One region of the Pseudomonas sp. Ost2 genome, then DNA from elsewhere that is predicted to be linked to it. Evidence: predicted binding sites of a transcription regulator. Region 1 holds the regulator's gene; the other holds the start of a gene.
What was found. Region 1 encodes sigma-54, which starts transcription at its own class of promoters, with help from an activator protein. Its sites were predicted from a motif close to ANTGGCATNNANNTTGCTNT; they were not measured.
Positions count from the first base shown of each region.

Region 2: flgB (flagellar basal body rod protein FlgB) is a predicted target of sigma-54. The motif match lies at 1,251-1,270, and genes of this name have one in related genera.

Region 1 covers NZ_AP021904.1:1,176,733-1,192,851, forward strand. Annotated here, with positions in the region: gene rng (ribonuclease G) at 1-77, shown strand, start outside; gene KI243_RS05115 (YhdP family protein) at 156-3,971, shown strand; gene KI243_RS05120 (carbon-nitrogen hydrolase family protein) at 4,017-4,862, shown strand; gene tldD (metalloprotease TldD) at 4,883-6,325, shown strand; gene yjgA (ribosome biogenesis factor YjgA) at 6,375-6,896, opposite strand; gene pmbA (metalloprotease PmbA) at 7,005-8,351, shown strand; gene KI243_RS05140 (hypothetical protein) at 8,503-8,898, shown strand; gene KI243_RS05145 (class II fumarate hydratase) at 8,891-10,267, shown strand; gene KI243_RS05150 (hypothetical protein) at 10,294-10,734, shown strand; gene KI243_RS05155 (superoxide dismutase) at 10,736-11,347, shown strand; partial or broken gene KI243_RS32830 (ZIP family metal transporter) at 11,379-11,492, shown strand; gene KI243_RS05160 (HPr family phosphocarrier protein) at 11,572-11,844, opposite strand; gene rapZ (RNase adapter RapZ) at 11,861-12,718, opposite strand; gene ptsN (PTS IIA-like nitrogen regulatory protein PtsN) at 12,721-13,185, opposite strand; gene raiA (ribosome-associated translation inhibitor RaiA) at 13,195-13,500, opposite strand; gene KI243_RS05180 (RNA polymerase factor sigma-54) at 13,578-15,071, opposite strand; gene lptB (LPS export ABC transporter ATP-binding protein) at 15,258-15,983, opposite strand; gene lptA (lipopolysaccharide transport periplasmic protein LptA) at 15,983-16,119, opposite strand, start outside.
Region 2 covers NZ_AP021904.1:5,699,999-5,716,117, reverse strand. Annotated here, with positions in the region: gene KI243_RS25185 (chemotaxis protein CheV) at 1-201, shown strand, start outside; gene cheR (protein-glutamate O-methyltransferase CheR) at 254-1,081, shown strand; gene flgB (flagellar basal body rod protein FlgB) at 1,330-1,737, shown strand; gene flgC (flagellar basal body rod protein FlgC) at 1,741-2,184, shown strand; gene flgD (flagellar hook assembly protein FlgD) at 2,200-2,928, shown strand; gene flgE (flagellar hook protein FlgE) at 2,961-4,289, shown strand; gene KI243_RS25155 (ribonucleoside-diphosphate reductase subunit alpha) at 4,606-7,512, opposite strand; gene KI243_RS25150 (winged helix-turn-helix domain-containing protein) at 8,250-8,972, shown strand; gene KI243_RS25145 (ATP-binding protein) at 8,969-10,576, shown strand; gene KI243_RS25140 (4'-phosphopantetheinyl transferase superfamily protein) at 10,587-11,312, opposite strand; gene KI243_RS25135 (response regulator) at 11,536-12,213, shown strand; gene KI243_RS25130 (ATP-binding protein) at 12,210-13,559, shown strand; gene KI243_RS25125 (AraC family transcriptional regulator) at 13,564-14,562, opposite strand; gene KI243_RS25120 (dicarboxylate/amino acid:cation symporter) at 14,896-16,119, shown strand, end outside.

The DNA of each region.
Region 1 (16,119 bases):
GGTTTATCGGACGGACCATCCGTTTCCAGGTCGAAACCATGTATTCCCAGGAACAATACGACGTGGTGCTGCTCTGATTCCCTGCTCTGTACATACACTGTCCATGCTGGCTGGCGTTGGCCTGTTGATCGAACCTTGCCTGAGGGGCCACTGACATGGAGCGTCTGACACGCTTTGTCGCCGCGTTGACCCGCTGGGGCCTGGGTATCTGTGCGTTGTTGCTGGTGCTGGTGGCCTTGTATGCCAGCCTGGGGCGGCAGTTCGTGCCGCTGGTGGCCGAGTACCGCGCCGATGTCGAGGGCAAGGCGCAGGCCGCGCTGGGCATGCCGCTGTCCATCGGCAGCCTGGAAGGACGCTGGAGCGGCCTGGCGCCGGTGCTGCTGGCCCACGATGTGACGGTCGGTGCCGGTGTTTCGGCGTTGCGCCTGGACCAGGTGCAGGTGATCCCGGATATCTGGGCCAGCCTGCTGGCCCGCGAAGTGCGCATTGCCCGTCTGGAACTCAATGGCCTGCAGTTGAACCTGCGGCAGGACAAGGAGGGTCAGTGGGCCCTCGAAGGATTGCCACAGTCGGACGGCCAGCCGCTGGACCCCGAGCAACTGCTGAACCGCCTGCAGATGGTCGCGCAACTGTCGGTGCTGGACAGCCAGGTGACCCTGGAACCGTTCGGCGAATCGCCGCTGACCCTGACCTATGTCGGCCTGAACCTGCAGACCGGCCTGTCCCGCCAGCGCCTCGACATGCGCCTGACCCTGCCCGATGGCCAGCCCCTGGCGTTCAACCTGAGTACCCGTTTGCAGGCCGGCGCCTGGCGCCAGGGTTCCGCCGACGCCTACCTGAGCCTGCCGCAGAGCGACTGGGCGCGCTGGTTGCCGGCGAGCCTGAAACAGAAATGGAACGTCGCCGAGCTCAAGGCCGGCGGCGAATTCTGGTTGAAGTGGGCCGATGGCACGGTGCAAAGCGCCGTGGCACGTCTCAATGCCCCGCAATTTCGCGGTGCCTACGCCGACCGCAAGCCGGTGAAGATCGAGAACCTGGCCCTCAACGCCTACCTGCAGCGCAACGACCAGGGTTTCAGCCTGTTGCTCGACTCCCTGGCGATGAACCTGGGCAAGACCCGCTGGGAGTCCCATCTGCAATTGCAGCAGACGGCGGCGACCGACAAGGCCGGGGAGTTGTGGCATGTGCAGGCCGACCGCCTCGACCTGACGCCGATCACGCCGTTGCTCGATGGCCTGGCACCGCTGCCGGAAGGCCTGGCGACCGTCATCGATCACCTGAAGGTCACCGGTGCCTTGCGCAACGTGCTGCTCGATTACCGTCCCCAGGAAACCGGTGACCGCCGTCTCAGCTTCGAGGCCAACCTGGAGCGGGTCGGTTTCGACGCCTATCACGGTGCGCCGGCGGCGCGCAATGTCAGCGGCAGCATCAGCGGCGACCTCGGCCAGGGTGAACTGCGCATGGACAGCAAGGACTTCTCGCTGTTCCTGTATCCGATCTTCAACAAGCCCTGGCAGTACATCCAGGCCAACGCCCGCCTGACCTGGAAACTCGACCAGCAGGGGTTCACCCTGATCGCCCCCTATATCAAGGTGCTGGGGGAAGAAGGCAAGATCGCCGCCGACTTCCTGATCCGCCTGCATTTCGAGCGTGACCAGGAAGACTACATGGACCTGCGGGTCGGCCTGGTGGACGGGGACGGGCGCTTTACTCCGAAATACCTGCCGGCGGTGCTGAGTCCGTCTCTGGACGAGTGGCTGCGCACCTCGATCCTCCATGGCGCGGTGGAACAGGGCTTCTTCCAGTACCAGGGTTCGCTGGACCATGATGCCGTGGCCGCCGCGCAGAATATCAGCCTGTTCTTCAAGGTCCATGACGCCGAGCTGGCGTTTCAGCCGGGTTGGCCGCATGTCAGCAAGGTCAGCGGCGATGTCTTCATCGAAAACAGTGGGGTGCGGATCAAGGCCAGCAAGGGCCAGTTGCTCGACACCCAGGTCAGTGATGTCGTGGTCAACATTCCCCACTCGTCGCAGGGCAAGGCCCCGCACATGTTTCTCGACGGTGGTTTTGCCGGCGGCCTGGGCGATGGCCTGAAGATTCTCCAGGAAGCACCGATCGGCACCGCCGCGACCTTTGCCGGCTGGCAGGGCGAAGGTGAGCTGAAAGGCCAGGTCAAGCTGGATATTCCCCTGGAGAAAGGCGAGGAGCCGAAGATCCTGGTGGATTTCGCCACCGACAAGGCGCGGCTGAAACTGGCCGATCCGGCCCTGGAGCTGACCCAGCTCAAGGGCGCTTTCCGTTTTGACAGTGCCAAGGGCTTGAGCGGCGACGCGATCACCGCCCAGGCATTCGACCGGCCCATCACCGCGCAGATCGCTGCCGTCGGCAAGCCCGGGGATCTCGGTACCCGGGTCACCGCCAAGGGCCAGGTGGCGATCAAGAAACTCACCGACTGGCTGGGTGTCAGCCAGCCGCTGCCGGTCACCGGTGACCTGCCCTATCAGTTGCAGTTGAACCTCGACGGCGCCGACAGCCAGTTGATCATCAACTCCAACCTCAAGGGCGTTGCCGTCGACCTGCCCGCGCCCTTTGGCATGCCGGCCAGCCAGGGCCGCGACAGCGTGTTCCGCATGACCCTGCAAGGTGCCGAGCGCCGCTACTGGTTCGACTATGGCGAGCTGGCGAACTTCACCTTTGCCGCGCCGGGCGGCAAGTTCGGCGACGGTCGTGGCGAACTGTTCCTCGGTGATGGCGATGCCCAGCTGCCGACGACCAAGGGTTTGCGCGTGCGTGGCGTGCTCTCGGAACTGGACCTGGAGCCTTGGAAAGCGGTGGTTGACCGTTATGCCGGCCAGGATCCCGGCGGCAATGCCAAGCAGCTGCTCAGCAGCGCCGACTTCAAGGTCGACAAGCTCACCGGCTTTGGTACCCGTTTCGACCAGGTGAGCCTGCAGATGGCCCGCAGCGCCACGGCCTGGGGCCTGATGATCGACAGCCAGCAGGCCAAGGGCAGCGTGACCCTGCCGGATGCCAAGGGCGCGCCGATTGGCGTCAAGCTGGCCTACGTGCGATTGCCAGCACCGGATCCGAGCGTGGTGGCCGATGAAAATGCCCCGGACCCGCTGGCCTCGGCGGATCCACGGCAGATCCCGGCGCTGGATATCAGCATCGACCAACTGTTCCAGGGCCAGGACCTGGTCGGGGCGTGGTCGCTCAAGGCCCGGCCGACACCCAAGGGAGTCAGGCTCAACGATCTCGACCTGGGCCTCAAGGGCATGCAACTCCAGGGCAACGGTGGCTGGGAAGGCGTGCCGGGCAGCAGCAACAGCTGGATCAACGGTCGTGTGGAAGGCAAGAACCTGGCGGATGTGCTGAAGGCCTGGAGCTTCGCGCCGACCGTGACCAGCGAGGATTTCCACCTCGATGTCGACGGTCGCTGGCCCGGCTCGCCGGCCTGGGTCGGGCTCAAGCGTTTCTCCGGCAGCCTGGATGCGACCCTGCGCAAGGGTCAGTTCGTCGAAGTCGAGGGCGGAGCCCAGGCACTGCGGGTGTTCGGCTTGCTGAACTTCAACTCCATCGGCCGTCGCCTGCGCCTGGACTTCTCCGACCTGCTCGGCAAAGGCCTGAGCTATGACCGGGTCAAGGGGGTGCTGGTAGCCAGCGATGGCGTCTATGTCACCCGCGATCCGATTACCCTGACCGGACCGTCGAGTAATCTCGAGCTCAATGGCACGCTGGACATGGTGGCCGACCGGGTCGATGCCAAGCTGCTGGTGACCTTGCCGGTGACCAACAACCTGCCGATCGCCGCCTTGATCGTCGGTGCCCCGGCCATCGGCGGTGCGCTGTTCCTGATCGACAAGCTGATCGGCGACCGGGTCGCCCGTTTCGCCAGCGTGAAGTACAGCGTCACCGGCCCGTGGAAAGAACCGAAAATCACCTTCGACAAGCCTTTTGAGAAGTCCAAGTAGAGCGCCATGGAGTAGCATGGTTGCCTACCTTTCAAGGAGTGCGCCATGACTTTCTCCGTCATCCAGATGGTCAGCCAGAGCGATGTGCTGGCCAACCTGAGCCAGGCCCGCCGCCTGCTCGAGCAAGCGGCCGAAGGCGGCGCGCGCCTGGCGGTGCTGCCGGAAAACTTCGCCGCCATGGGCCGTCGGGATGTCGCCGCCATCGGTCGCGCCGAAGCACTCGGCGAAGGACCGATCCTGCCATGGTTGAAACAGACCGCCCGTGACCTCAGGTTATGGATAGTGGCGGGCACCTTGCCGCTACCGCCGGTCGACCAGCCGCAGGCGAAGGCCAATGCCTGCTCGTTGCTGGTCGACGAGCAGGGTGAGACGGTGGCCCGCTACGACAAGCTGCACCTGTTCGATGTCGACGTGGCGGATAATCGTGGGCGTTATCGCGAATCCGATGACTATGCTCATGGTAGCCGGGTGGTGGTGGCCGATACGCCGGTCGGACGGCTGGGCCTGAGCGTGTGCTACGACTTGCGCTTTCCCGAGTTGTACAGCGAGTTGCGCCAGGCCGGGGCCGAGCTGATCACCGCGCCGTCGGCGTTTACCGCGGTGACCGGCGCGGCGCATTGGGACATCCTGATTCGTGCGCGGGCCATCGAGACCCAGTGTTATGTGTTGGCCGCCGCCCAGGGCGGTGTGCACCCGGGGCCACGGGAAACCTTTGGCCATGCGGCGATCGTCGACCCGTGGGGGCGTATCGTCGCTGAACAGGATCAAGGCGAAGCGGTGTTGCTGGCCGAGCGCGACAGTACTGAACAGGCGTCCATACGGGCGCGAATGCCGGTGGCGAGCCATCGGCGCTTTTTCTCGCAGGGCGCACGGCGGCCTGCATCGGAATGACGAAATAAGGCGCAAAACCTATGAGCGAGTTGTTGTCCTCAGTCAGTGAACACCTGTTGGCGCCGGGTGGCGTGACGCTCGAAAACCTTCAATCGGTCCTTGGTGACCTGGCCGGTCCGGGCATCGACGCCGCCGACCTGTATTTCCAGGGGCAGATTTCCGAGTCCTGGTCCCTCGAAGACGGCATCGTCAAGGAAGGCAGTTTCAACCTGGACCAGGGGGTCGGCGTACGCGCCCAGTCCGGGGAAAAAACCGGGTTTGCCTACAGCAACGCGATCACCCTCGAAGCCCTGGGGTCGGCCGCGCGTGCGGCCCGTTCGATTTCCCGCGCCGGGCAGAACGGTACGGTGCAGGCCTTCTCCACCCGGGATGTGGCGCAGCTCTACGCCCCTGACAACCCGCTGGATGTCATGACCCGTGCCGAGAAGGTCGAGTTGCTCAAGCGTGTCGACATCGCCACCCGTGCCCTGGACCCGCGTATCCAGCAGGTCTCGGTGAGCATGGCGGGGGTCTGGGAACGGATTCTCGTCGCCTCCACCGATGGCGGCCTGGCGGCGGACGTGCGCCCGCTGGTGCGCTTCAATGTCAGCGTGATCGTCGAGCAGAACGGCCGGCGCGAGCGTGGCGGGCATGGCGGCGGCGGTCGTACCGACTACCGTTATTTCCTCAGCGAAGACCGTGCCATGGGCTATGCCCGCGAGGCCTTGCGCCAGGCACTGGTCAATCTGGAAGCGATTCCCGCTCCGGCCGGTACCTTGCCGGTGGTGCTCGGCTCCGGCTGGTCCGGGGTCCTGCTGCACGAAGCGGTCGGCCATGGCCTGGAAGGCGATTTCAACCGCAAGGGCAGTTCGGCCTACAGCGGGCGGATGGGCGAGATGGTTGCGTCCAAGCTCTGCACCATCGTCGATGACGGCACCCTGGCCGGGCGCCGCGGCTCCCTCAGTGTCGATGACGAAGGCACGCCGACCGAGTGCACCACGCTGATCGAAAACGGCGTGCTCAAGGGCTATATGCAGGACAAGTTGAATGCCCGGCTGATGGGCGTGGCGCGGACCGGCAACGGTCGTCGCGAGTCCTACGCGCACCTGCCGATGCCGCGCATGACCAATACCTACATGCTGGGGGGCGAAAGCGATCCGGCGGAAATCATCGCTTCGGTGAAGCGGGGCATCTACTGCGCCAACCTCGGCGGTGGCCAGGTCGATATCACCAGCGGCAAGTTCGTGTTCTCCACCAGCGAGGCCTACCTGATCGAGGACGGCAAGATCACCGCGCCGGTCAAGGGGGCGACGCTGATCGGCAACGGCCCGGAAGCCATGAGCAAGGTGTCGATGGTCGGTAACGACCTGGCGCTGGACAGCGGCGTGGGAACCTGTGGCAAGGATGGGCAATCGGTGCCGGTGGGTGTCGGTCAGCCGACCCTGAAAATCGATGCGATCACCGTGGGTGGCACGGGGTCGTAGGAAGGCGGAGCCTCGGGTGAGCGCCAACGGCACTCACCCGTGACGAAGATCAGCGCAGGCCGCGTTGAGTTTCGTCCAGCTCCCGGATGTACTTGAAGATTTTACGGCTGGCAGACGGCGGCTTGCTCTGGGCAAGTTCGTGCTGGGCCTGGCGAATCAGGGAACGCAGTTGCTGACGATCCGCATCGGGATAGTCGGCGACGAACTTTTCCAGCACATCGTCGGCGCCTGCGATCAGGCGATCGCGCCAGCGTTCGAGATTGTGGAAGCGTTCGTTGTATTGCCGGGTGGAGGCGTCGAGCTGGTCCAGCAACACCAGGATGGCGTCAGTGTCCTGGTCGCGCATCAGTCGGCCGATGAACTGGATATGCCGTTTACGCGCGATATTCGCGGTGTGCTTCGGCGCTTCGGCCAGGGCACGGCGCAAGCCGTCGGTCAGTGGCAGTTTTGCCACCAGGTCAGGCTTGAGTGTTGTCAGGCGCTCGCCGAGATCAACCAGAGCATGCAGCTCGCGTTTGACCTGGGTTTTGCTTTTCTCCCCATCGAGGGAGTCGTCGTAAGAATCAACCATGGTGGCAGTCCGCAAAGAAACGCCGCCATGATAACCAGTCGGGGGCCGCTTGTCCGGCCCGGTCGCTCGAAGACCTTGACCGAAAGCCGAATTTGATTGGAGAGAACCATGAGTGCAGCACAAAGCGTCGGCCCGCAGGCTTTGCCGGCACTGCAGGAGCAGGTCGAGCAGATTCTCGCCGAAGCCAAGCGCCAGGGCGCCAGTGCCTGTGAAGTGGCGGTGTCCCTGGAGCAGGGTTTGTCGACTTCGGTGCGCCAGCGGGAAGTGGAGACGGTCGAGTTCAACCGCGACCAGGGCTTTGGCATCACCCTGTATGTGGGACAGCGCAAGGGCTCGGCCAGCACTTCGGCCAGTGGCGCAGAGGCGATTCGCGAAACCGTCGCGGCCGCGCTGGCGATCGCGAAACATACTTCCGAAGACGAGAGTTCGGGCCTGGCGGATGCCGCCCTGATGGCAAAGGACCTGAAGGATTTCGACCTGTTCCACGCGTGGGACATCACTCCGGAGCAGGCCATCGAACGGGCGCTGATCTGTGAGGCGGCGGCGTTCGATGCCGATCCACGGATCAAGAATGCCGATGGCACCACGCTGACCACGGGTCAGGGCTGCCGTGTCTATGGCAACAGCCATGGCTTTATCGGCGGTTCCGCGTCGACCCGCCACAGCCTGAGCTGCGTGATGATCGCCGAAGGCGACGGGCAGATGCAGCGCGATTACTGGTATGACGTGAATCGCCAGGGCGAATTGCTGACCGACGCCGTGATCATCGGCCAGAAAGCCGCGCAGCGGGCGGCCAGCCGTCTGGGCGCGCGACCGGTCCCGACCTGCGAAGTCCCGGTGCTGTTTTCCGCGGAACTGGCCGGTGGCCTGTTCGGCAGCTTCCTCTCGGCGATTTCCGGCGGCAACCTGTACCGCAAGTCGTCGTTCCTCGAGGGCGCGATGGGACAGCGCCTGTTCCCGGAATGGCTGACCCTCGACGAGCGCCCGCATCTGATGCGCGCCATGGGCAGCTCGGCATTCGACGGTGATGGCCTGGCGACCTACGCCAAGCCGTTCGTCGAAAATGGCACCCTGGTGTCCTATGTGCTGGGCACGTATTCGGGGCGCAAGCTGGGCCTGCCGAGTACCGCCAACTCCGGTGGCGTGCACAATCTGTTCGTCACCCACGGCGTCGAGGATCAGGATGCCCTGATCCGTCGCATGGGCCGTGGCCTGCTGGTCACCGAACTGATGGGCCATGGCCTGAACATGGTCACCGGTGACTACTCCCGCGGCGCGGCGGGTTTCTGGGTCGAGAACGGCGAAATCCAGTTCCCGGTCCAGGAAGTGACCATTGCCGGCAATATGCGCGACATGTTCAAGCAGATCGTCGCCGTTGGCAGCGATCTCGAACTGCGCAGCAATATCCGCACAGGCTCGGTACTGATCGAGCGGATGACCGTGGCGGGCAGCTGATTCCGCTGGCCGGCTGCACACGAAGCGTGTCACCCACTGGGTGACACGCTTTTTTTTGCCTGGCTCCCGCCGCTGATAGATAGGCTTATGTGCTTGTCTTGATTCTCAATATCATATAATAATAAATCTCATTATCGAATGAGCCTGGGTCATGAGTTCTGCCTTGCATGAGCAACCCTACCTGGAAAGCTGGCGCTGGATGAGCCGCCAGATCCGCTGCGCATTGCTGCCGGATGAACCCCGGCTGATCGAGCACTACCTCGCCGAAGGCCGCTATCTGGCCTGCTGTACGGCCACCTCGCCGTGGACCATTGCCGAAACCGCCTTTCGCCTGTTGCTCGACACGGCCGCCGACACCGCGTTGCCCTGGCACTGGCGTTCGTTGTGCCTGGACCAGGCCTGGCGTCCGCTGCGCGACCTGGAGCGCCAGGCGCTGTGCAACTGTCGGTTGCGCCGCTGGCAAAGCTTTGCCTGGCAGTTGGCGACCTGTTCGCTGCTGCCTTCCATTCCCCTGACTGAACTGGTGCAAGGATTCCCCGATGAGTAATACCCGTATCGAACGCGACAGCATGGGCGAACTGCAGGTGCCGGCCGAGGCCTTGTATGGTGCCCAGACCCAGCGCGCGGTGAACAACTTTCCCATCAGTCGCCTGCGCATGCCGACGCAATTCATCCGTGCGCTGATCCTCGCCAAGGCGGCGGCGGCCCAGGCCAACGTCGAATTGCGGCAGTTGAGCGCTGCTCAGGGCAAGGCCATCGTCGATGCCTGCCAGGGCCTGCTGGAAGGCGACTTCATGGCGCATTTCCCGGTGGATATCTATCAGACCGGCTCCGGCACCAGCTCCAACATGAATGCCAACGAAGTGATCGCGACCCTCGCCAGCCGTTTGCTCGGCGAGCCGGTCAACCCCAACGACCACGTCAATTGCGGGCAAAGCAGCAACGACATCATCCCGACCACCATTCATGTCAGCGCCGCCCTGGCGTTGCACGAACAATTGCTGCCGGCACTGGCGCACCTGGTGCAGGTCACCGAAGCCAAGGCCGGGCAGGTCCATCCGTTTATCAAGACCGGCCGTACCCACCTGATGGACGCCATGCCGGTTCGCCTGAGCCAGGTACTCAACGGCTGGGCGGCGCAACTCAAGGCCAATGTCCAGCATCTGCGGGACCTGCTGCCGAGCCTGCAATCCCTGGCCCAGGGCGGTACGGCGGTCGGCACCGGGATCAATGCCCACCCGCAGTTCGCCGAGCTGTTCAGTCGGCAACTGAGCGCCTTGACCCATGTGCAATTCACCCCGGGCCATAACCTGTTTGCGCTGATCGGCTCCCAGGACACGGCTGTCGCGGTGTCCGGTCAGTTGAAAACCACCGCGGTGTCGCTGATGAAGATCGCCAACGACCTGCGCTGGATGAACTCCGGCCCCCTGGCCGGCCTCGGCGAGATCGAGCTGGAAGCCTTGCAGCCGGGATCGTCGATCATGCCGGGCAAGGTCAATCCGGTGATCCCGGAGGCTACCGCGATGGTGGCGGCGCAGGTCATCGGCAACGACAGTGCGATCACCGTGGCCGGGCAGTCAGGCAACTTCGAACTGAACGTGATGCTGCCGATCATCGCCCAGAATCTGTTGAGCAGTATCGAACTGCTGGCGAACGTCAGTCGCCTGCTGGCCGACAAGGCTATCGCCAGCTTCAAGGTCAACGAAGCCAAGCTCAAGGAAGCGTTGTCGCGCAATCCGATCCTGGTCACCGCACTCAACCCGATCATCGGCTACCAGAAGGCCGCCGAGATTGCCAAGAAGGCCTATCAGCAAGGCCGTCCGATCATCGATGTCGCGCTTGAACACACCGATCTGCCGCGCAGCCAGCTGGAAACCCTGCTGGATCCGGAAAAGCTCACCGCTGGCGGCGTGTAACCCACTGCATTGCCTGGAGGTTCGTCATGGAACACTGGAAACGCACGATCGAAAGGGCCAACCGCTATTTCAACCTGGGCGAGCTGGTCGATGCCCGCGAGCACTACCTGCAGGCCCTGGCCCTGGCACAGGTGTTGTTCGAGCGCTGGCCGGACGCCGAGGAGGCGGTGGCCGCCTGCGTGATTTCCCACCACAACCTGGCGGACCTCCACTTGCGGCTCAATCAGCCCGAAGAAAGCGTCGAGTACCTGTGCGCGATCCATCAGCGCCTGCTGCAGACGATGCAGGACACCCGGCTTGCGCCGCCACTGCGCGAGGCGGCGATGCATCAGAGCAGCAAGACCTACGTCGAATTGCTCGCCTTTATCAGCGAACACGGCGAATACCCCCGCACCAGCCGCCTGCTCTACAGCCAGACGGCCTCCTCGGGATCGACCCCGACGCGTCATCAACATGGAGTTCATTGAAATGACCTACACCTTGCCTGCGCTGCCTTACAACTACGATGCCCTGGAACCGCATATCGATGCCAAGACCATGGAAATCCACCATACCAGGCATCATCAGACCTACATCACCAACCTCAATGCGGCGGTGGAGGGCTTGGAATGGGCCGATTGGCCGGTGGAAGAACTGGTGGCCGCGGTCCAGCAACTGCCGGAAAAGATCCGCCCGGCTGTGATCAACCACGGTGGTGGCCATGCCAACCATTCGCTGTTCTGGGCGGTCATGAGCCCGTTGGGTGGCGGTGAGCCGGAAGCGGCGCTGGGCCAGGCCATCGACGAACAACTGGGCGGCTTCGAGGCGTTCAAGGAGGCCTTTACCAAGGCGGCACTGACGCGCTTCGGCAGCGGTTGGGCCTGGTTGAGCGTGACCCCGCAGAAAAAGCTGGTGGTTGAAAGCAGCGGTAACCAGGACAGCCCGCTGATGAACGGCAATACCCCGATCCTCGGCCTGGATGTCTGGGAGCACGCCTATTACCTGCTGTACCAGAACCGCCGTCCGGAATACATCAATGCGTTCTACAACGTGATCAACTGGCCAGAGGTCGAACGGCGTTATCTCGCGGCACTGGCGTGAACCCTATAACCAACAAGATCCAAAGCCGATGATGGGGACTGAAACCGTGGCAATGAGCAGAGGGCGACTATTTCGCTTCGGAGTCGGCTGGCTGTTGCTGCTGGCGGGGATGGTGTTGCTGGTTGCCCGACTGCTGGGCTGGCTGGAAGGGCTGTAGCAGGGAGTCAGCCCGGTCCCATGGCGTTCAGTCGAACGCCATCACTGCGGTGCGGCGTCGCGCCAGCTCAACCGCCCTCATCGAAGTAGTTGTTGATCAGCGCCACCAGTGCCGCCATCGCCTCGTCTTCCTGTTCGCCTTCGGTCTGCATGTGGATCATGGTGCCCTTGCCGGCCGCCAGCATCATCATGGCCATGATGCTCTTGCCATCGACCATGCTCTCGGGCGTACGACCTACCCGGATCTGACAGGGGTACTGACCGGCAACGCCGACGAACTTGGCGGAAGCGCGGGCATGCAAACCCAGTTTGTTGATGATTTCAATTTCCAGAGCGGGCATCGCGATGGTGATCCTTTCAGCTAAGGTCGCGGTGGCGGACCTGGACGTTCTTCAGGGATTGTTGCAGAACCTGGCCAAGGCGTTCGGTCAGGTAGACGGAGCGATGGTGCCCGCCGGTACAGCCAATGGCAATGGTGACATAAGCCCGGTTGCTGGCGGCGAAGCGTGGCAACCATTTGAGCAGGTAGCTGGAAATGTCCTGGAACATTTCCTCGACATCCGGTTGCGCGGCCAGGTACTCGGCCACCGGGCCGTCGAGCCCGGATTGCTCGCGCAGTTCGGGTTTCCAGTACGGATTGGGCAGGCACCGTACGTCAAATACCAGGTCGGCGTCCACCGGCATGCCGCGCTTGAAGCCGAACGACTCCACCAGGAACGCGGTCCCCGGTTCCGGCTGGTTCAGCAGGCGCAGCTTGATGGTATCCCGTAGCTGGTACAGGTTGAGGTTGGTGGTGTTGACCTTGAGGTCGGCGAGGTCGGCAATCGGTCCCAGCAGGTTGCTCTCGTCGCGGATGGCTTCGGCCAGCGAACGGTTGGCGCTGCTCAGGGGATGGCGCCGGCGGGTCTCGGAGAAACGCTTGAGCAGGGTTTCCTCGTCGGCGTCCAGGTACAGCACGTCACACTGGATATGCCGGCCGCGGACTTCGTCCAGCAACTCGGGAAAACGCGACAGGTGGCTGGGCAGGTTGCGCGCGTCAATGGACACGGCGACCAGCGGTTGTGCCAGCTCGGTATGGATCAGCGCCCGCTCGGCCAGTTCCGGCAGCAGGCCGGCCGGCAGGTTGTCGATGCAGTAATAGCCGTTGTCCTCGAGGACATCGAGGGCAGTGCTTTTACCTGAGCCGGAGCGACCGCTGACGATGATCAAGCGCATGATTAATGACCGTTCTGTACGTCCAGGACAACCTGATACAGGGCTTCATTGCTCGGTGCGCTACGCAGGCGGTCACGTACCTCCTTGCGATCGAGCATGCTGGCGATCTGCCGGAGCAGTTCCAGGTGCGCATCGGTGGCGGCCTGCGGGACCAGCAGTACGAACAGCAGGTCGACCGGGGCACCGTCGATGGCGTCGAAATCGATGGGAGCGTCCAGGTGCATCAGGGCACTGATGGGCGACTCGCAACCTTTGAGGCGGCAGTGGGGAATGGCGATGCCGTTGCCAAAACCGGTCGAGCCGAGTTTTTCACGGGCAATCAGGCTCTCGTAGACATCCTGCATTTCCAGATCAGGCACTTCACGGGCGATCAGGTTGGCAATTTGTTCGAGGGCGCGTTTTTTACTGCCGCCCGGCACGTTCACCAGGGAACGGCCGGGGGTCAGGATGTTTTCAAGTCGAATCATGGGTGGGTGTTAGCGACCTGTACCTTGGAGCAGGTGCAGGTTCTTTTCCTTATGCTTTTTCAGTTGGCGGTCCAGCTTGTCGGTAAGCAGGTCGATCGCGGCATACATGTCGTCATGTTCGGCGTTGGCGACCACCTCACCACCGTGAATGTGCAGAGTGGCTTCGATTTTCTGCTTCAGTTTTTCGACGGCCATTGTCACCTGTACGTTGGTGATCTTGTCGAAGTGGCGCTCTAATCGGTCGAGCTTCTCGCCGATGTAGGCACGCAGGGGTTCGGTCACTTCCAGTTGGTGTCCACTGATGTTGACTTGCATACAGCTTCTCCTTCGTTGCCAGTGCATAAAGCGGCAGGCGTATGCCTGCCACTGGAACGCTGTGGCACGCCCGGCGGTTACATCAACCGCTTCCGTTCGCTGGAAGGCGCGATCCCGAGGGACTCGCGGTACTTGGCGACGGTACGACGGGCGACCTGAATGCCTTGTGCCTCCAGTAAACCAGCGATCTTGCTGTCACTCAACGGCTTTTTCTGATTTTCCGCCGCAACCAGTTTCTTGATGATCGCGCGGATCGCCGTGGACGAGCATTCGCCGCCTTCGGAGGTGCTGACATGGCTGGAGAAAAAGTATTTCAGCTCATAAATACCGCGGGGGGTATGCATGAATTTCTGCGTGGTGACCCGGGAAATCGTCGACTCGTGCATGCCCACGGCTTCGGCGATGTCATGCAGGACCAGCGGCTTCATCGCTTCATCGCCATATTCCAGGAAACCGCGCTGGTGCTCGACGATCTGGGTGGCGACCTTCATCAGGGTTTCGTTGCGGCTCTGCAGGCTCTTGATGAACCAGCGGGCTTCCTGCAACTGGTTGCGCATGAAGGTGTTGTCGGCGCTGGTATCGGCACGGCGGACAAAACCGGCGTACTGCGGATTGACCCGCAGGCGTGGCACCGACTCCTGGTTCAGTTCCACCAGCCAGCGCTCGTTGTCCTTGCGCACGATGACGTCGGGCACCACGTATTCGGCTTCGGTGGACTCGATCTGCGAGCCCGGGCGCGGGTTGAGGCTCTGCACCAGCTCGATGACCTGGCGCAGCTCGTCTTCCTTGAGCTTCATGCGGCGCATCAGCTGGCTGTAGTCGCGGCTGCCCAGCAGGTCGATGTAGTCGCTGACCAGGCGTTGCGCTTCGCTCAGCCACGGGGTCTTGGCCGGCAGCTGGCGCAATTGCAGCAGCAGGCATTCGCCGAGGTTGCGCGCGCCGATGCCGGCCGGTTCGAACTGCTGGATGCGGTGCAGGACGGCTTCGATCTCGTCGAGCTCGATGTCCAGTTCCGGATCGAAGGCGTCGAGGATTTCCTCGAGGGTCTCGTCCAGGTAGCCCTGATTGTTGATGCAGTCGATCAGGGTCACGGCGATCAGCCGGTCGGTGTCGGACATCGGGGCCAGGTTCAGCTGCCACAGCAGGTGGCTTTGCAGGCTTTCCCCGGCGGATGTACGGGTGGTGAAGTCCCACTCGTCGTCATCGTTGCTGGGCAGGCTGCTGGCGCTGGTCTGGTAGACGTCTTCCCAGGCGGTGTCGACCGGGAGTTCGTTGGGAATGCGTTCGTTCCAGTCGCCTTCCTCGAGGTTGTCGACCGTGGGCGCGGTTTCCTGGTAGGAGGGTTCCTGGACGTCGGTGTTGGGTTTTTGCTCGGCGTTGTCGGCCAGTGGATCGGCATTATCGAAGTCGTCGCCTTCTTCCTGGCGTTCGAGCATCGGATTGGATTCCAGGGCCTCCTGGATTTCCTGCTGAAGGTCCAGGGTCGACAATTGGAGCAGGCGGATGGCCTGTTGCAGCTGCGGTGTCATCGTCAGCTGCTGGCCCATTCTCAGGACTAGCGATGGTTTCATGGCAGGGGCTTAACACCTTATTTGCCGGCGCGCATGCGCCATCCACTACAGGGCGCCGAAGCGCCAAACATAAGCAAATTATATGCCTGAAACCGGAGTGTTTGCCTAGAGCGCTGTAACAATAAAAGCATGTGACGCTTTATCGAACATTCCGGCGCTCAGGCGGGTAGTCAAACACCGTCGGGCTTACAGGCGGAACTCATGGCCCAGATAGACTTCCTTGACCAGCTCGTTGGCCAGGATGGTGGCCGAATCGCCTTCGGCGATCAGTTGCCCATCATTGACGATATAAGCGGTTTCGCAGATGTCCAGGGTCTCGCGGACGTTGTGGTCGGTGATCAGTACACCGATGCCCTTGGCCTTGAGGTGATGGATGATCTGCTTGATGTCGCCCACGGAAATCGGGTCGACGCCGGCGAACGGTTCGTCCAGCAGTATGAACTTGGGCGCGGTGGCCAGGGCGCGGGCGATTTCCACCCGGCGGCGTTCACCACCGGACAGGCTCATGCCGAGGTTGTCACGGATATGGCTGATGTGGAACTCCTGCAGCAGGCTTTCCAGTTCCTTGCGCCGGGCGGCCTTGTCGAGTTCCTTGCGGGTCTCGAGGATCGCCATGATGTTGTCGGCCACCGAGAGCTTGCGGAAGATCGAGGCTTCCTGGGGCAGGTAGCCGATACCCGCGCGCGCGCGGCCGTGCATCGGCTGGTGGCTGACGTCCTGGTCGTCGATCAGCACGCGACCCTGGTCGGCCTGGACCAGGCCGACGATCATGTAGAAGCAGGTGGTCTTGCCGGCACCGTTGGGGCCGAGCAGGCCGACAATCTGGCCGCTTTCGATCGACAGGCTGACGTCACGCACCACCTGGCGACTCTTGTAGGCTTTGGCCAGATGCTGAGCTTTCAAAATTGCCATTACTGGGCCTTTTGCTCGTCAGTTTTCTTTTTCGGTTGGATAACCATGTCGATGCGCTGGCGTGGCGTGGTGATCGGCGTGCCATTGGCGCGACCGGCGGTAGCCACCTGCTTCACCGTGTCGTAGACGATCTTCT
Region 2 (16,119 bases), 2.8 Mb from region 1:
GAAATGGACGGCTATACCCTTACAGCGGAGATCCGCAACGATCCTCGCATGCAAAAGTTGCATATCATCCTGCATACTTCCTTGTCGGGTGTCTTCAATCAGGCGATGGTGAAGAAGGTCGGTGCTGATGACTTCCTCGCCAAGTTCCGTCCTGATGACCTGGCATCCCGGGTGGTTGACCGGATCAAGGCAGCAGAATAACGGCCGGGGGCTTTCGTCCCCGGCGGTACAGACGATTTAAGAGGCGGCATCATTGTCTACGGGTAATTTGGATTTCGAACAGTTCCGGGTCTTCCTGGAAAAGGCCTGTGGCATTCTGCTCGGTGAAAACAAGCAATATCTGGTTTCCAGCCGTCTCAACAAACTGATGGAACAGCAAGGCATCAAGTCTCTGGGCGAGTTGGTCCAGAAGATCCAGGCCCAGCCGCGCAGCGGTTTGCGCGAGCAGGTGGTGGATGCCATGACCACCAACGAAACCCTGTGGTTTCGCGACACCTATCCGTTTGAAGTGCTCAAGGGCAAGGTATTGCCGGAAGCGATCAAGGCCAGTCCCGGACAGCGCCTGCGTATCTGGTCGGCTGCCTGTTCGTCGGGGCAGGAACCCTATTCGATCTCGATGTCGATCGACGAGTTCGAGCGGACCAACATGGGCCAGTTGAAGGCGGGCGCGCAGATCGTCGCCACCGACCTGTCGGGGCTGATGCTGACCAACTGCAAGACGGGGGAGTACGACAGCCTGGCCATCGGTCGTGGCTTGTCCCCCGAGCGCCTGCAGCGTTACTTCGATCCGAAAGGGCCGGGCCGCTGGGCGGTCAAGGCGCCGATCAAGAGCCGGGTCGAGTTCCGTTCGTTCAACCTGCTGGACAGCTACGCCAGCCTGGGCAAGTTCGACATCGTGTTCTGCCGTAACGTGCTGATCTACTTCTCCGCCGAGGTGAAGAAGGACATCCTCATGCGTATTCACGGGACCCTCAAGCCGGGCGGCTATCTGTTCCTCGGTGCCTCCGAGGCCCTGAACGGCCTGCCGGACCATTACCAGATGGTGCAATGCAGTCCTGGAATCATCTACCAGGCCAAGTAGGCAACAGGTCCAACGCAGAAAAGGGAGCCCCGGGGGCTCCCTTTTTTTTGCCACTTTTCTTGCCGCCCGCCTTGCCGCTTTGCTGACGCGCGGCGGAAATGCTTTGCCGCTTTTCTGGCATTGCCGCTGTCTGCCACCCCGCAAAGCCTTGATTTACGGCCTTTGAGGAATTGGCATGGGGCTTGCTATAGCTCTGTCAACGAAAAGCCTGTTTCAACGATCAGGTCAACTCTTGAAGGTTTCCCGACATGAGCATCAGCTTCGATAAAGCGCTCGGTATCCATGAGAAAGCCCTGGGCTTCCGCGCCCAACGTGCCGAAGTGCTGGCCAACAACATCGCCAACGCCGACACCCCGAACTACAAGGCTCGGGACATGGACTTTTCCTCGGTGCTCGCCGAGCAGAGCGAAAAGGCCAAGAACGGCACCTTCGCCCTCAACACCACCAACAGCCGTCATATCGAAGCCCAGGGCCTGAGCGATGGCGATGCGGCGTTGCAATACCGCACGCCGATGCAGCCGTCGATCGACCAGAACACCGTGGATGCGCAGATCGAGCAATCGAACTATGCACAGAACGCGGTCGACTTCCAGGCCAGCTTCACCCTGCTCAACAGTAAATTCAAAGGGCTGGTATCAGCCCTGCGTGGAGAGTAAGCCATGTCCCTCGCCAGCGTTTTCAACATTGCCGGTAGCGGCATGAGTGCCCAGACCACTCGCCTGAACACCGTCGCCAGTAACATCGCCAACGCCGAGACCGTCTCGTCGAGCATCGACAAGACCTACCGTGCACGCCACCCGGTGTTCGCCACCATGTTCCAGAACGGCCAGAGCGGCGGCAGCGATTCGTTGTTCCAGAACCAGGACGCGGCCGGTCAGGGCGTTCAGGTGATGGGCGTGGTCGAGGACCAGAGCAACCTGGAAGCCCGCTACGAACCGAACCATCCGGCGGCCGACGCCAAGGGTTATGTCTACTACCCGAACGTCAACGTGGTCGAGGAAATGGCCGACATGATCTCTGCCAGCCGCTCGTTCCAGACCAACGCGGAAATGATGAACACCGCCAAGACCATGATGCAGAAGGTTCTGACCCTGGGTCAGTGATAAGGGGCGACAGCCATGAGTGTTTCCGATTCCACCAGCGGTCCCAGCCTCAACGACATCATCAACGCCTCCAACCAGAAGGTGGCGAATAACAGCAACACCGATCCCCTGGGCAACGCCATCGGCGGTGCCACCGGCGGGCAGACCCTGGGCAAGGACGCGTTCCTGAAATTGCTGGTGACCCAGCTCAAGAACCAGAACCCGCTGGATCCCCAGGACAACAGTGCCTTCGTCGCCCAGCTGGCCCAGTTCAGCAGCCTGGAAGGCATTACCACGCTCAACACCAGCGTGAACAACATCGCCGGCGCCTTCCAGTCGTCCCAGGCCCTGCAGGCCTCGTCGCTGGTCGGCCGCTCGGTCATCGTGCCGACCGACAAGGCCGTGGTCGATACCAGCAAGCCGTTTACCGGCACGGTGACGATCCCGAGTTCCGTGGACAACCTGACCCTGAAGATCACCGACTCCACCGGCAAGGTGGTCAGGACCATCGACATGGGCAGCCAGAAAGCCGGCAACGCCGCTTTCGCCTGGGACGGCAAGGACGATTCGGGCACCCTGCTGGCCAACGGTACCTACACCTTCAACGCCACCTCGCAGATCGACAGCAAGGCGACCGCCATGGTCACCAACCTGCCGGCGACCGTCAGCAGCGTGAGCCTGGGTCAGAACGGCGGCGAAATGATGCTTAACCTGGCGGGCCTGGGCAGCATTGCTCTGTCCAAAGTCCAGACCATTGGCCTGTAAGAGCCGACCAACGCGAAACAAAGGAGTGAGTTATGTCTTTTAATATCGGTTTGAGCGGTCTCAATGCGGCCCAGAAACAGCTCGACGTAACCGGCAACAACATTGCCAACGTCAACACCACCGGCTTCAAATCCTCCCGCGCGGAATTCGAGGACGTCTACTCGGCGACCAAGCTGGGTGTGGCCGCCAAGACCATCGGTAACGGTGTGAACCTGGCCAACGTTTCGCAGAACTTCGGCAACGGTGGCATGACCGCCACCGGCAACGCGCTGGACATGGGTATCCAGGGCAACGGTTTCTTCACCCTGAGCAGCAACGGTTCGCTGAGCTATACCCGTGCCGGTACCTTCAAGACCGACAAGGACGGCTACATCACCAACTCCGACGGTACTGCCCGCCTGCAAGGTTTTGCCGCCGACTCCAAGGGCAATATCATTCCGGGCGTACTGACCGACCTGCGCATCGACGTATCGAACCTGCCACCGCAGACCAGCACCACGGTGGGTGCGACGATCAACCTCGATTCGAAGTCGCCGGTGATCAACCAGGCAACCACGCCGTTCGACCCGTCGAACCAGGCGAGCTACACCAAGCCGTTCAGCTCCGATATCTATGACACCCAGGGTAACAAGCACTCGCTGGACCAGTATGTGGTCAAGACCGGCGCCAATACCTGGAACGTCTACACACTGATCGACGGGCGCAACCCGAATGGCACGGCGGCTACCGTTCCGACCGTTCCACCTACCGTTCCGCCTGCCGCGACCGACCCTGTACCAGTGCCAATGGTCTTTGACTCCTCGGGCAAGTTGACCAGTATTGCGGGTACCGCCGGCAAGACCAGCATCACCATCACCGGTTGGGTTCCTGGCGTGGTGACCAATGGCGTGTGGGCGGCCAACGGCGCGGGCGCCAACCCGGCTGGTATCGTCAGCGACTGGACCAAGACTACCCAGTTCAACGCCGATACTTCCCGTGCCAACATCATCAGCGATGGCTATGCCACCGGCCAGATCACCGATATCAGCATCGACGGCACCGGTACCATTTTCGCCAACTTCAGCAACAACCAGCACAAGGCTATCGGCCAGGTCGCGGTGGCGAGCTTCACCAACGAGCAGGGCCTGCAGCCGAAAGGCGGCACCAGCTGGGTGCAGACCTTTGCTTCGGGCCAACCCGCCTACGACGGTGGTCAGGTCGGTACCAACGGTTCGATCGTTTCCGGCAACCTGGAAGGCTCCAACGTCGACCTGACCAGCGAGCTGGTGGACCTGATCAAGGGCCAGAGCTACTACCAGGCCAACGCCAAGACCATCTCCACCCAGAGCACCATCATGCAGACCATCATCCAGATGACCTGATAATGGCTGGCTGAAGACGCTCCACCAGAAAAGCCCCTTGATCGGGGCTTTTTTGTGCCTGGCTGTCGCACTCGGCATTCTGGGCTGGCTGTTTATCGTAGGAGCCGGCTTGCTGGCGATAGCGGTGTCTCAGGCAGCCCATCTGCTAGATGTCCTATCTCAATCGCCAGCACGCCAGCCCCCCTCCACACACATCGGTCATCCGTGTCAGCTGGGAGTCGCGCGCTCCATTCGCCAGGCAAAAGAAAACCCCCGCCAGACCCGGGGTCTGACGAGGGCTTTCGGGTTCGCGCCCGAAGGCGCTTGCCCGCTCAGCTTATTGGCAAGCTTCGCAATCCGGCTCGTCGATGGCACAGGCCTTTGGTACGGGGGCCGGACCGGCTGGGGCCGATACGGTCGGTGCGGCCAGGACCGAATCGTCACCGTGGTTGCCGCCGCTGGAAACAGCGTTCAGCTTGCCGGTGTTGATGGTCGACTTCTCGGTGCTGGTCGCGGCCAGGGCACGGAGGTAGTAGGTGGTCTTCAGGCCACGGTACCAGGCCATGCGGTAGGTCACGTCGAGCTTCTTGCCCGAAGCGCCGGCGATGTACAGGTTCAACGACTGGGCCTGGTCGATCCACTTCTGGCGACGGCTGGCGGCATCGACGATCCACTTGGTTTCCACTTCGAATGCAGTCGCGTAGAGCTCCTTGAGTTCTTGCGGGATGCGTTCGATCTGCTGCACGGAACCGTCGTAGTACTTCAGGTCGTTGATCATGACCGAGTCCCACAGGCCACGCGCCTTCAGGTCGCGAACCAGGTACGGGTTGATCACGGTGAATTCGCCCGACAGGTTCGATTTCACGTACAGGTTCTGGTAGGTCGGTTCGATCGACTGCGATACGCCGGTGATGTTGGCGATGGTCGCGGTCGGTGCGATGGCCATGATGTTGGAGTTACGAATACCTTTCTGCACGCGGGCACGGACCGGGGCCCAGTCCAGGCTTTCGTTCAGGTCGACATCGATGTACTTCTGGCCACGGGCTTCGATCAGGATCTGTTGCGAATCCAGCGGCAGGATGCCCTTGGACCACAGCGAACCCTGGAACGTCTCGTAGGCGCCGCGCTCGTCGGCCAGGTCGCAGGAAGCCTGGATCGCGTAGTAGCTGACCGCTTCCATGGACTTGTCGGCGAACTCGACGGCAGCGTCGGAACCGTAGGCGATGTGCTGCAGGTACAGCGCGTCCTGGAAGCCCATGATGCCGAGACCGACCGGACGGTGCTTGAAGTTGGAGTTCTTCGCCTGAGGCACCGAGTAGTAGTTGATGTCGATCACGTTATCGAGCATGCGTACGGCGGTGTTCACGGTGCGCTGCAGCTTGGCGGTGTCCAACTGGCCGTTGACGATGTGGTTCGGCAGGTTGATCGAGCCCAGGTTGCAGACGGCGATTTCGTCCTTGTTGGTGTTCAGGGTGATCTCGGTGCACAGGTTCGAGCTGTGGACCACGCCCACGTGCTGCTGCGGGCTGCGCAGGTTGCACGGGTCCTTGAAGGTCAGCCATGGGTGGCCGGTCTCGAACAGCATGGACAGCATCTTGCGCCACAGGTCCTTGGCCTGGACGACCTTGAACAGCTTGATCTTGTTGTACTCGGTCAGGGCTTCGTAGTACTCGTAGCGCTCTTCGAAGGCCTTGCCGGTCAGGTCGTGCAGGTCCGGCACTTCCGATGGCGAGAACAGGGTCCACTTGCCGTCATCGAAGACGCGCTTCATGAACAGGTCGGGGATCCAGTTGGCGGTGTTCATGTCGTGGGTACGACGACGGTCGTCGCCGGTGTTCTTGCGCAGCTCGATGAACTCTTCGATGTCCATGTGCCAGGTTTCCAGGTAGGCACAGACCGCGCCCTTGCGCTTGCCGCCCTGGTTGACCGCCACGGCGGTGTCGTTGACCACTTTCAGGAACGGCACGACGCCCTGGGACTTGCCGTTGGTGCCCTTGATGTACGAGCCCAGTGCGCGCACCGGAGTCCAGTCGTTGCCCAGGCCGCCGGCGAATTTCGACAGCATGGCGTTGTCGTGGATCGCGCCGTAGATGCCCGACAGGTCGTCCGGCACGGTGGTCAGGTAGCAGCTCGACAGCTGTGGACGCAGGGTACCGGCGTTGAACAGGGTCGGGGTCGAAGCCATGTAGTCGAAGGACGACAACAGGTTGTAGAACTCGATGGCGCGGTCTTCACGCTGCTTCTCTTCGATCGCCAGGCCCATGGCCACGCGCATGAAGAAGATCTGCGGCAGTTCGAAACGGATACCGTCCTTGTGGATGAAGTAACGGTCGTACAGGGTCTGCAGGCCCAGGTAGGTGAACTGCTGGTCGCGCTCGTGGTTGATCGCCTTGCCCAGTTTTTCCAGGTCGAACTCGGCCAGGACCGGGTTCAGCAGTTCGAACTCGATACCCTTGGCGACATAGGCTGGCAGGGCCTTGGCGTACAGGTCGGCCATCTCGTGGTGGGTGGCGCTCTCGGCCACGGCGAGGAAGCTCAGGCCTTCGGCGCGCAGGGTGTCCATCAGCAGGCGGGCGGTGACGAACGAGTAGTTCGGCTCGCGTTCCACCAGGGTGCGGGCGGTCATCACCAGGGCGGTGTTGACGTCCTTCAGGGCCACGCCATCGTAGAGGTTCTTCAGGGTTTCGCGCTGGATCAGGTCGCCGTCGACTTCTTCCAGGCCTTCGCAGGCTTCGCTGACGATGGTGTTCAGGCGGCCCATGTCCAGGGGCGCGACACTGCCGTCGGCGCGAGTGATACGGATCGACGGGTGGGCGTTGACCGGCTCTTCGGCCGGCGAACGGGTGGCGCGCTCCTTGGCGCGCGAGTCACGGTAGATCACGTAGTCGCGCGCGACTTTCTGTTCGCCGGCGCGCATCAGGGCCAGTTCGACCTGGTCCTGGATTTCCTCGATGTGGATGGTGCCGCCCGAAGGCATGCGCCGCTTGAAGGTCGCGGTGACCTGTTCGGTCAGGCGCGCGACGGTGTCGTGAATACGCGACGAGGCAGCGGCGGTACCGCCTTCAACTGCAAGAAACGCTTTGGTGATGGCGACGGTGATCTTGTCATCGGTGTAAGGAACGACAGTGCCGTTACGCTTGATCACACGCAGTTGGCCCGGCGCGGTAGCAGACAGATCCAGGTTCGAATCGGAAGCCTGCGGCACGGTGCCCTGCGGGTTCTCGCGAGTTGTGTCGGTTTGCATGGGTGTCTCCACGTTCTTTATGTTTGTTTGGGCACCACGAAGGTGCCCACCGTTCCGTCCTGAAGCACTACAACCGACGAGCGTCGTCGGGCATAACCACTTCGGGACAGGAGGAAGGGGGCTGTGGGCGCCGCTTCCTTGCCGAAGTTTCACTGGCGGCGGGCCATGGCCCGCTGCCGAATTCCTGGTGGGTGACAGTCATGTACTGCAACACCCGTACCGTTTTCCCGCGCAGAAGGGGAAAAACGGCTGCCATCCGCACGCGCGGTTTGGTCTTCTGAAAATCTGTTTAGTTCAACCCTACGGAAGCAAGAAAAGAGCTTGAGTTTCCCGTCCGAAATGTGTTTGGGTTTTTTGACGGAAAACCCTACATCTAGGGTTTTTTTGCCGCCGGGCTACAAGATAATGCGTTTTTGGGGGCGATTGCAACGTGCTACCTGTGGATAAATCTGTGCGTAATTTGTGTATGAAAGCCTGAAAGCGCGTGTAGGCCACGGCAGCACTGGACCGGACCGTTTGTCACTGTTTTTTACCGCCCGGACAGGGCCGGGACGGATTTTTGCGGGCGCGAACCCTATCACAGAAAATACCCATCACCGAGTGCAAATCCTGGCGTGTGTGCTATTGCCGCACCGTTGCTACAATCGGCCGATCGCATGCTTTCACTCTCCGCTCCCATCATGACAAAAAGACGAGCGGACCCTTTCCCAACCGAGATTTGCAAGCAGAGGTAATCCGTGGAGCAAGAGGCCTGGCAGGTATTGATAGTCGAGGATGACGAGCGTCTGGCCGAGCTGACCCGCGAGTACCTTGAAGGCAATGGCCTGCGGGTCTCCATCGAAGGCAACGGCGCCCTGGCGGCCGAGCGGATCGTGCGCGAGCAGCCGGACCTGGTGATCCTCGACCTGATGCTTCCCGGCGAGGATGGCCTGAGTATCTGCCGCAAGGTCCGCGATGCGTATGACGGCGTGATCCTGATGCTCACGGCGCGCACCGATGACCTCGATCAGATCCAGGGCCTGGACCTGGGCGCCGACGACTATGTGTGCAAACCCGTGCGTCCGCGCCTGCTGCTGGCGCGCATCCAGGCCTTGCTGCGGCGCAGCGAGCCGGTTGACGTCGCCCCCCAGCAGGTACGGCGCCTGCAGTTCGGACCGTTGGTGATCGATGAGGCCTTGCGCGAAGCCTGGCTGAACGAGGCGGGTATCGAGCTGACCAGCGCCGAATTCGACCTGCTCTGGCTGCTGGTGGCCAACGCCGGGCGGATTCTCTCCCGGGAAGAGATCTTCACTGCCCTGCGGGGGATCGGCTATGACGGCCAGGACCGCTCCATCGATGTGCGCATCTCGCGCATCCGCCCGAAGATCGGCGACGACCCCGAGCATCCGCGGCTGATCAAGACCATTCGCAGCAAGGGCTACCTGTTCGTGCCCGAAGCGGCGGCAGACCTGGCGCCGTGAATTCGATCTTCCTGCGCATCTACGGTGGCATGTGCGCCGCCCTGGTGCTGGTGGCATTGCTCGGGGTGCTGGCGCTGCACCTGCTCAACGAAGTGCGTGGCGAGCAGTACCGCGAGCGGTTGGCCCACGGTACTTTTTCGCTGATGGCCGACAACCTGCAACCCATGGCCGATATCGAGCGGCGCCGGGCCCTGGCGGTCTGGGAGCGGCTGCTGGGGATTCCGCTGTCGCTGCAATCGATCGGCGAGGCCCACCTCGACCTCGGCCAGCGGACCCGGGTGCTGCGGGGCCAGGCCCTGGTGGTCCAGAGCGGACCCTATGCGGCGCGGGTCTACCGCCTGGTCAGTGACGAGCAGCAGTTGCTGTTGGCCGGGGATGTCCAGCAGATCAGCGAACAGCTGGCGCGGGCGACCATCTACCTGCTGGCCGATGAGCTGGTGCGTTATCCGGTGGCCGAGCAGCCGGCCCGGCTGGCCGCGCTGAAACATGACAAGGGCTTCGGTTTCGACATGCGCCTGGTCACCCTCGAACAGGCCGACATGGACGAGGACCAGCGGCGGCGTATCACCGAAGGCGATACGGTCATGGCGCTGGGCAAGGGCGGCGACTCGATCCGGGTGTTTGCCGGCGTGGCGGGAACCCCCTGGGTCCTGGAAATCGGTCCGCTGTACCAGATGAACCCGTATCCGCCCCAGTGGCTGGTGCTGATCGCCGTGCTGGGACTGAGCCTGATCGGCCTGATCGTCTACCTGCTGGTCCGTCAGTTGGAGCGCCGCCTGCGAGGCCTGGCCTCGGCTGCCACGCGGCTCGCCCAGGGCAGCCTGGAGACGCGGGTGCCGGCCGGTGGGGCGGACTCCATCGGACGCCTGGCCGGTGCCTTCAATGACATGGCCGAGCACTTGCAGCGCTCCTTGATGATCCAGCGCGAACTGGTGCGGGCGGTGTCCCATGAGCTGCGCACACCGGTTGCACGCCTGCGTTTCGGCCTGGAGATGATCGGCGACGCGACCACCGCGCAGGCCCGCGCCAAATACATGGAAGGCATGGACAACGATATCCAGGACCTCGACCGCCTGGTGGACGAGATGCTGACCTATGCGCGGCTGGAGCAGGGTTCTCCGGCGTTGAACTTCCAGCGGATCGATCTCGATGCCCTGGTCAACCAGGTGATCGGCGAACTGGCACCGCTGCGGGCGGATGTGCGGGTTTCGCGGGGTATCTGCCTGTCGGCGGCCGATTGTGACGATGCCTGGGTCGAGGCGGAGCCGCGTTACCTGCATCGAGCCTTGCAGAACCTGGTGAGCAACGCCATGCGCCATGCCCAGTCGCACGTGACCATCAGTTATCAGGTCGGCCAGTTGCGCTGTCGGGTGGATGTCGAGGATGACGGTCCCGGCGTACCGGAAAGTGCCTGGGAACGCATCTTCACGCCGTTCATGCGCCTGGACGACAGCCGTACGCGGGCTTCGGGCGGCCATGGCCTGGGGCTGTCCATCGTGCGACGGATCATTCATTGGCACGACGGTCGTGCCCTGATCGGCAAGAGCAAGAGCCTGGGCGGAGCCTGCTTCAGCCTCAGTTGGCCGCGCCACCAGGAGAAGTAGGCGGCGGGTCTCAGGCCGGGATACTGACCAGGCTCAGCAGGTGCCCGTCCTGGAGCGCGAACTGCGCCTGCAGCTCGACGCCCTGGCACCATTCGCCGGACAGGTCGGTCAGCAGGCGCAGGCGCACATGGCCTTGCTCGTCCCATTCCAGTACTTCGGCGTGCTCGAAATAGAAGCGTTTGTGCACCAGCGGGTAGAGCGCCTTGAACAGGCTTTCCTTGACGGAAAAGGTCAGGGTCACCAGCAGGGCGATCTGCTGCGCGGGAGTCGCGGCCATGCGCTGCAGTTCGCCAGGGGTGAGGATTTCCCCCGCCAGGCGTTCGGCGCGCTCGTGGGACAGCAGGTTTTCCAGGTCCATCCCCAGGCCGCGCCAGTGTCGCTTGTCGGCGACGATGGCAGCCGCGCGACCGCTGCTGTGGGTGATCGAACCGCAGGCATGACCGGGCCAGATGGGGGCGCGGTCTTCGCCGATCGGCGGCACGCAGTCGGTGCCGTCCAGTTGCAACAGGGCGGCGCGGGCACAGAGGCGTCCGGCGAGAAATTCGGCCTGGCGCTTGGCCACCGAGCGCTGGATGCTCGCCGGTGCTTCTATCCGGCTGCGCTGGAAGTCGTCCGCGGCCAGGTGGCCCGGGTTGAAGTGGGTGCCGAGCAGCACGCTGTGAGGCACGGCCAGCGGTAGTGGCCAATGTTCGTCGAGCGGTGTGCAGCAGGCGGGAAGAGCGGGGAGCGGGTTCATACCGGGCATTTTGCCGGGTCCGGCCCGGGCTGGGTAGGGGCCAATCCGATTCAGGTCCGGTTCAGCCTGTGTTCAGGGGGAGTTCAGGGCCACTTGGGTACTCTGTATCGGTGATGATGCGCCGGGTCTGCAGCCGCTGGTTTGCCGTATCTTTTACGAAACACTTTGGCCGAACTGAGTTACCGTTATCGGTGAGGCGATGCCCGGATCGTTGGAGAGCGTTATGAAGTTGCTGGTGGTAGAAGATGAGGCGCTGTTGCGCCATCACTTGCAGACCCGATTGACCGACAGTGGCCATGTGGTCGAGTCGGTCGGCAATGCCGAAGAGGCGTTGTACCAGACCGAACAGTTCAACCATGACCTGGCGGTGATCGACCTTGGCCTGCCGGGAATGGGCGGCCTGGACCTGATCCGCCAGTTGCGTGCGCGCGGCAAGGTGTTCCCGATCCTGATCCTGACCGCCCGCGGCAACTGGCAGGACAAGGTCGAGGGCCTGGCCGCCGGCGCCGACGACTATGTGGTCAAGCCTTTCCAGTTCGAGGAACTGGAGGCCCGGATGAATGCCCTGCTGCGTCGTTCCAGCGGCTTCACCCAATCGACGATCACCGCCGGGCCGCTGCTGCTGGACCTCAATCGCAAGCAGGCGTCCCTCGAGGACCAGCCCCTGGCCCTGACCGCCTACGAATACCGGATCCTCGAATACCTGATGCGCCATCACCAGCAGGTGGTCGCCAAGGACCGCCTGATGGAGCAGCTGTACCCGGACGACGACGAGCGTGATCCGAACGTGATCGAAGTGCTGGTCGGACGCCTGCGGCGCAAGCTGGAAGGTCCGGTGGGCTTCAAGCCGATCGATACCGTGCGTGGCCTGGGCTATCTGTTCAACGAGCGCTGCCGGTGATTCGTTCGCTACGGGTGCGGCTGATGCTGGCCGCCACGACCCTGGCGATTCTATTCATGCTGGCGCTGTTGCCGGCGATGCAGGGGGCTTTCAGCCTGGCATTGCAGGACTCCATCGAGCAACGCCTGGCCTCGGATGTCACCACGCTGATTTCCGCGGCGCGGGTGGACAACAAGAAGCAGCTGCAGATGCCCGAGCTGTTGCCCGACGAACAGTTCAACCTGCCGGACAGTCGCCTGCTCGGCTACATCTTCGACCGCGACGGTCGGCTGGTCTGGCGCTCACGGGCCACCCAGGAAGAAAACATCAACTACAAGCCGCGTTATGACGGGCGCGGCAACGAGTTCGCGAAGATTCGCGAGGACAATGGCCACGAATTCTTTGTCTATGATGTCGAGGTCAAGCTGCTCGGTGGCAAGAGCGCGGCCTACAGTTTTGTCGCCCTGCAACCGATGCGCGAATACAAGATGACCCTCGCCGGTTTGCGCGAGAAGCTCTACCTGGGCTTCGGCGCGGCGCTGTCGGTGCTGTTGGCGTTGCTCTGGATCGGCCTGACCTGGGGCTTGCGGGCACTGCGGCGCCTGAGCCAGGAGCTGGACCAGATTGAAAGCGGCGAACTGCAGAGCCTCAGTGAAGAGCACCCGCGCGAACTGCTGCGCCTGACCGGTTCCCTCAACCGCCTGCTGCACAGCGAGCGCGAGCAGCGCAGCCGCTACCGCGACTCCCTGGATGACCTGGCCCACAGCCTGAAGACCCCGCTGGCGGTCTTGCAGGGCGTTAGCGAAGGCATGGCCCAGCGCCCGCAGGATCGCGACCAGGCGTGGATCCTGCAAAGCCAGATCGAACGCATGAACCAGCAGATCAGCTACCAGTTGCAGCGTGCCAGCCTGCGCAAGAGCGGCCTGGTCCGGCACCAGGTCGAGTTGCGGCCGGTACTCGAAAGCCTGTGCAACACCCTGGACAAGGTCTATCGCGACAAGCAGGTCCGGGTGGACATCGATGTGCCCGAGTTCAGCCATGTGCCGATCGAGCAGGGCGCCTTGCTGGAATTGCTCGGGAACCTGCTGGAAAACGCCTATCGCTTGTGCCTGAGCCAGATCCGCATCAGCCTGCGGCGTGGCTTGCAGGGCATCGAAGTGTATGTCGAGGATGACGGCCCCGGCGTTCCTCCGGACCAGCGCGCACGGATTCTCAAGCGCGGCGAGCGCCTGGACCGCCAGCATCCCGGGCAGGGCATCGGCCTGGCGGTGGTCAAGGACATCATCGAAAGCTACGACGCCGAACTGACCCTGGGCGATTCATCCCTGGGCGGCGCGTCGTTCCGTATCCACTTCCCTGCGCTTTGACGCCCTACGACTCCCGGGCACGATAGGCGCCCGGGGTCAGTCCGGTCCACTTCTTGAACGCCCGGTGGAACGCCGAAGGTTCGGAAAAGCCCAACTGCTCGGCGATCTGTTGCAATGACAGCTCGCTGCGTCCCAGGTGGTAGATGGCGATATCCCGCCGCAGCTGATCCTTGAGTTCCTGGAAGCTCGTGCCTTCCTCGCGCAGATGCCGGCGCAGGGTCTGTGCGCTGATGTGCAGGTGCTGGGCCACGGCGTCCAGGTCGGGCCAGCGACTGGCGTCGCGGCTGAGCAGGCGGCGCAACTGGCTGCTCAGGCTGTCGCCGTCGTCGGGGCGGGCCAGCAGGTCGGCCGGGGCCCGGCCGAGAAACTGCTTGAGAGTCCGCTCATCCTGCAACAACGGCATGCCCAGGTAGCGGCTGGCGAACAGCAGGCTGGTGTGCGTCGCCGAAAATTCCAGGGTGCAGGGAAACAGCAGGTCGTACTCGTTGGCGTGTTCGGGGCGCGGGTACTCGAACGTGGCCTGTTCCAGGCGGATGCGCTGGCCGATCAACCAGCTTCCGAGGCGATGCCAGATCACCAGCAGGCATTCACAGAGAAAATGATCCGGGTCCCACAGGTTCGAGGTATCGAGGATCAGGCGGGCCTTGTCGCCTTCGCGGACCAGGCTCAGGCGCGGCGCGTCGGGAAACAGCCCGTAGAACAGCAACCCGCGGTTCAAGGCCTTTTCCAGGTTGGTGCAATGGATCAGCGAGTGGCACATCATGGCGAATGTGCCACGCTGGCAGCGGCTCTGGCCGAAGCCCAGGTACTCGTCGTCCAGTTCCAGCCACAGGCCTTGCAGCAGTTGGGTGAACTGTTCGGGCGCCAGGCGCGCCTTCGGTTCGCTCAAGAGTTCGGGAGCGATCCCCAGCCGTTGCAGCAGGCCCGAACAGGCGTGACCCCGCCGCCGCGCGCCTTCCAGGGCGGCGTGGGCAAAATGGCTGGCGATGCTGCGTTCTCGCATGGGGCAGTCCCGTCCGTTGAATGGCGGATCTTAGCCAGGGATGTCCGCCATGAACAAGGCGGATATCCGCCAATATCGACGGCTGCCGGTGGTGGAAGGGCGGAAATCCGCCATCTATGCTGTAAGGGCTGGCTGACAGAAAATCCGTGAAGGGCTGATGGCTAAAGGCTTTGTCGGAGTTTTCCGAAAGTGGCACGGGCTTTGCGATAGGCGAGAGGTCTGCCCCACGCAGTTCGACAAACAACAAATCCCTCCAGCGCAGGAGGGTTCGTGCTTCAGGTTGTGCATCTGTCAGATGGATGACAGCTGTGTGATCTCTTGAGGAACTTTGCAATGACGACTCGTCAGCCACTGTACAAATCCCTGTATTTCCAGGTAGTCGTAGCGATCGCTATCGGCATCCTGCTCGGCCACTTCTACCCACAGACCGGCGTGGCCCTCAAGCCACTGGGTGACGGCTTCATCAAGCTGATCAAGATGGTCATCGCCCCGATCATTTTCTGCACCGTGGTCAGCGGCATCGCTGGCATGCAAAGCATGAAATCGGTCGGCAAGACCGGCGGCTACGCCCTGCTGTACTTCGAAATCGTTTCGACCATCGCGCTGCTGATCGGTCTGGTCGTGGTCAACGTGATCCAGCCGGGCAACGGCATGCACATCGACGTCGCCACCCTGGATGCCTCGAAAGTCGCTGCCTACGTTTCCGCTGGCGCAGACCAGAGCATCGTCGGCTTCATCTTGAACGTGATCCCGGCCACCATCGTCGGCGCGTTCGCCAACGGCGACATCCTGCAAGTGCTGATGTTCTCGGTGATCTTCGGTTTCGCCCTGCATCGCCTGGGTGCCTACGGCAAGCCGGTGCTGGACTTCATCGATCGTTTCGCCCACGTGATGTTCAACATCATCAACATGATCATGAAACTGGCGCCACTGGGTGCGCTGGGTGCCATGGCCTTCACCATCGGTGCCTACGGCGTGGGTTCCCTGGTGCAACTCGGCCAGCTGATGATCTGCTTCTACATCACCTGCATCCTGTTCGTGGTGGTCGTGCTGGGCGCCATCTGCCGCGCACACGGCTTCAGCGTCCTGAAGCTGGTTCGCTACATCCGTGAAGAGCTGCTGATCGTACTGGGTACTTCCTCGTCGGAATCGGCCCTGCCACGCATGCTGATCAAGATGGAGCGCCTGGGTGCGAAGAAGTCGGTAGTCGGCCTGGTGATTCCAACCGGTTACTCCTTCAACCTCGACGGCACCTCGATCTACCTGACCATGGCGGCCGTGTTCATCGCCCAGGCGACCGACACCCACATGGACATCACCCACCAGATCACCCTGCTGCTGGTGCTGCTGCTGTCCTCCAAGGGCGCTGCGGGCGTGACCGGTAGTGGTTTCATCGTTCTGGCCGCCACCCTGTCCGCCGTCGGCCACCTGCCGGTTGCCGGCCTGGCGCTGATCCTCGGTATCGACCGCTTCATGTCCGAAGCCCGCGCGCTGACCAACCTGGTCGGTAACGCCGTGGCGACCGTGGTCGTGGCCAAGTGGGTCAAGGAGCTGGAC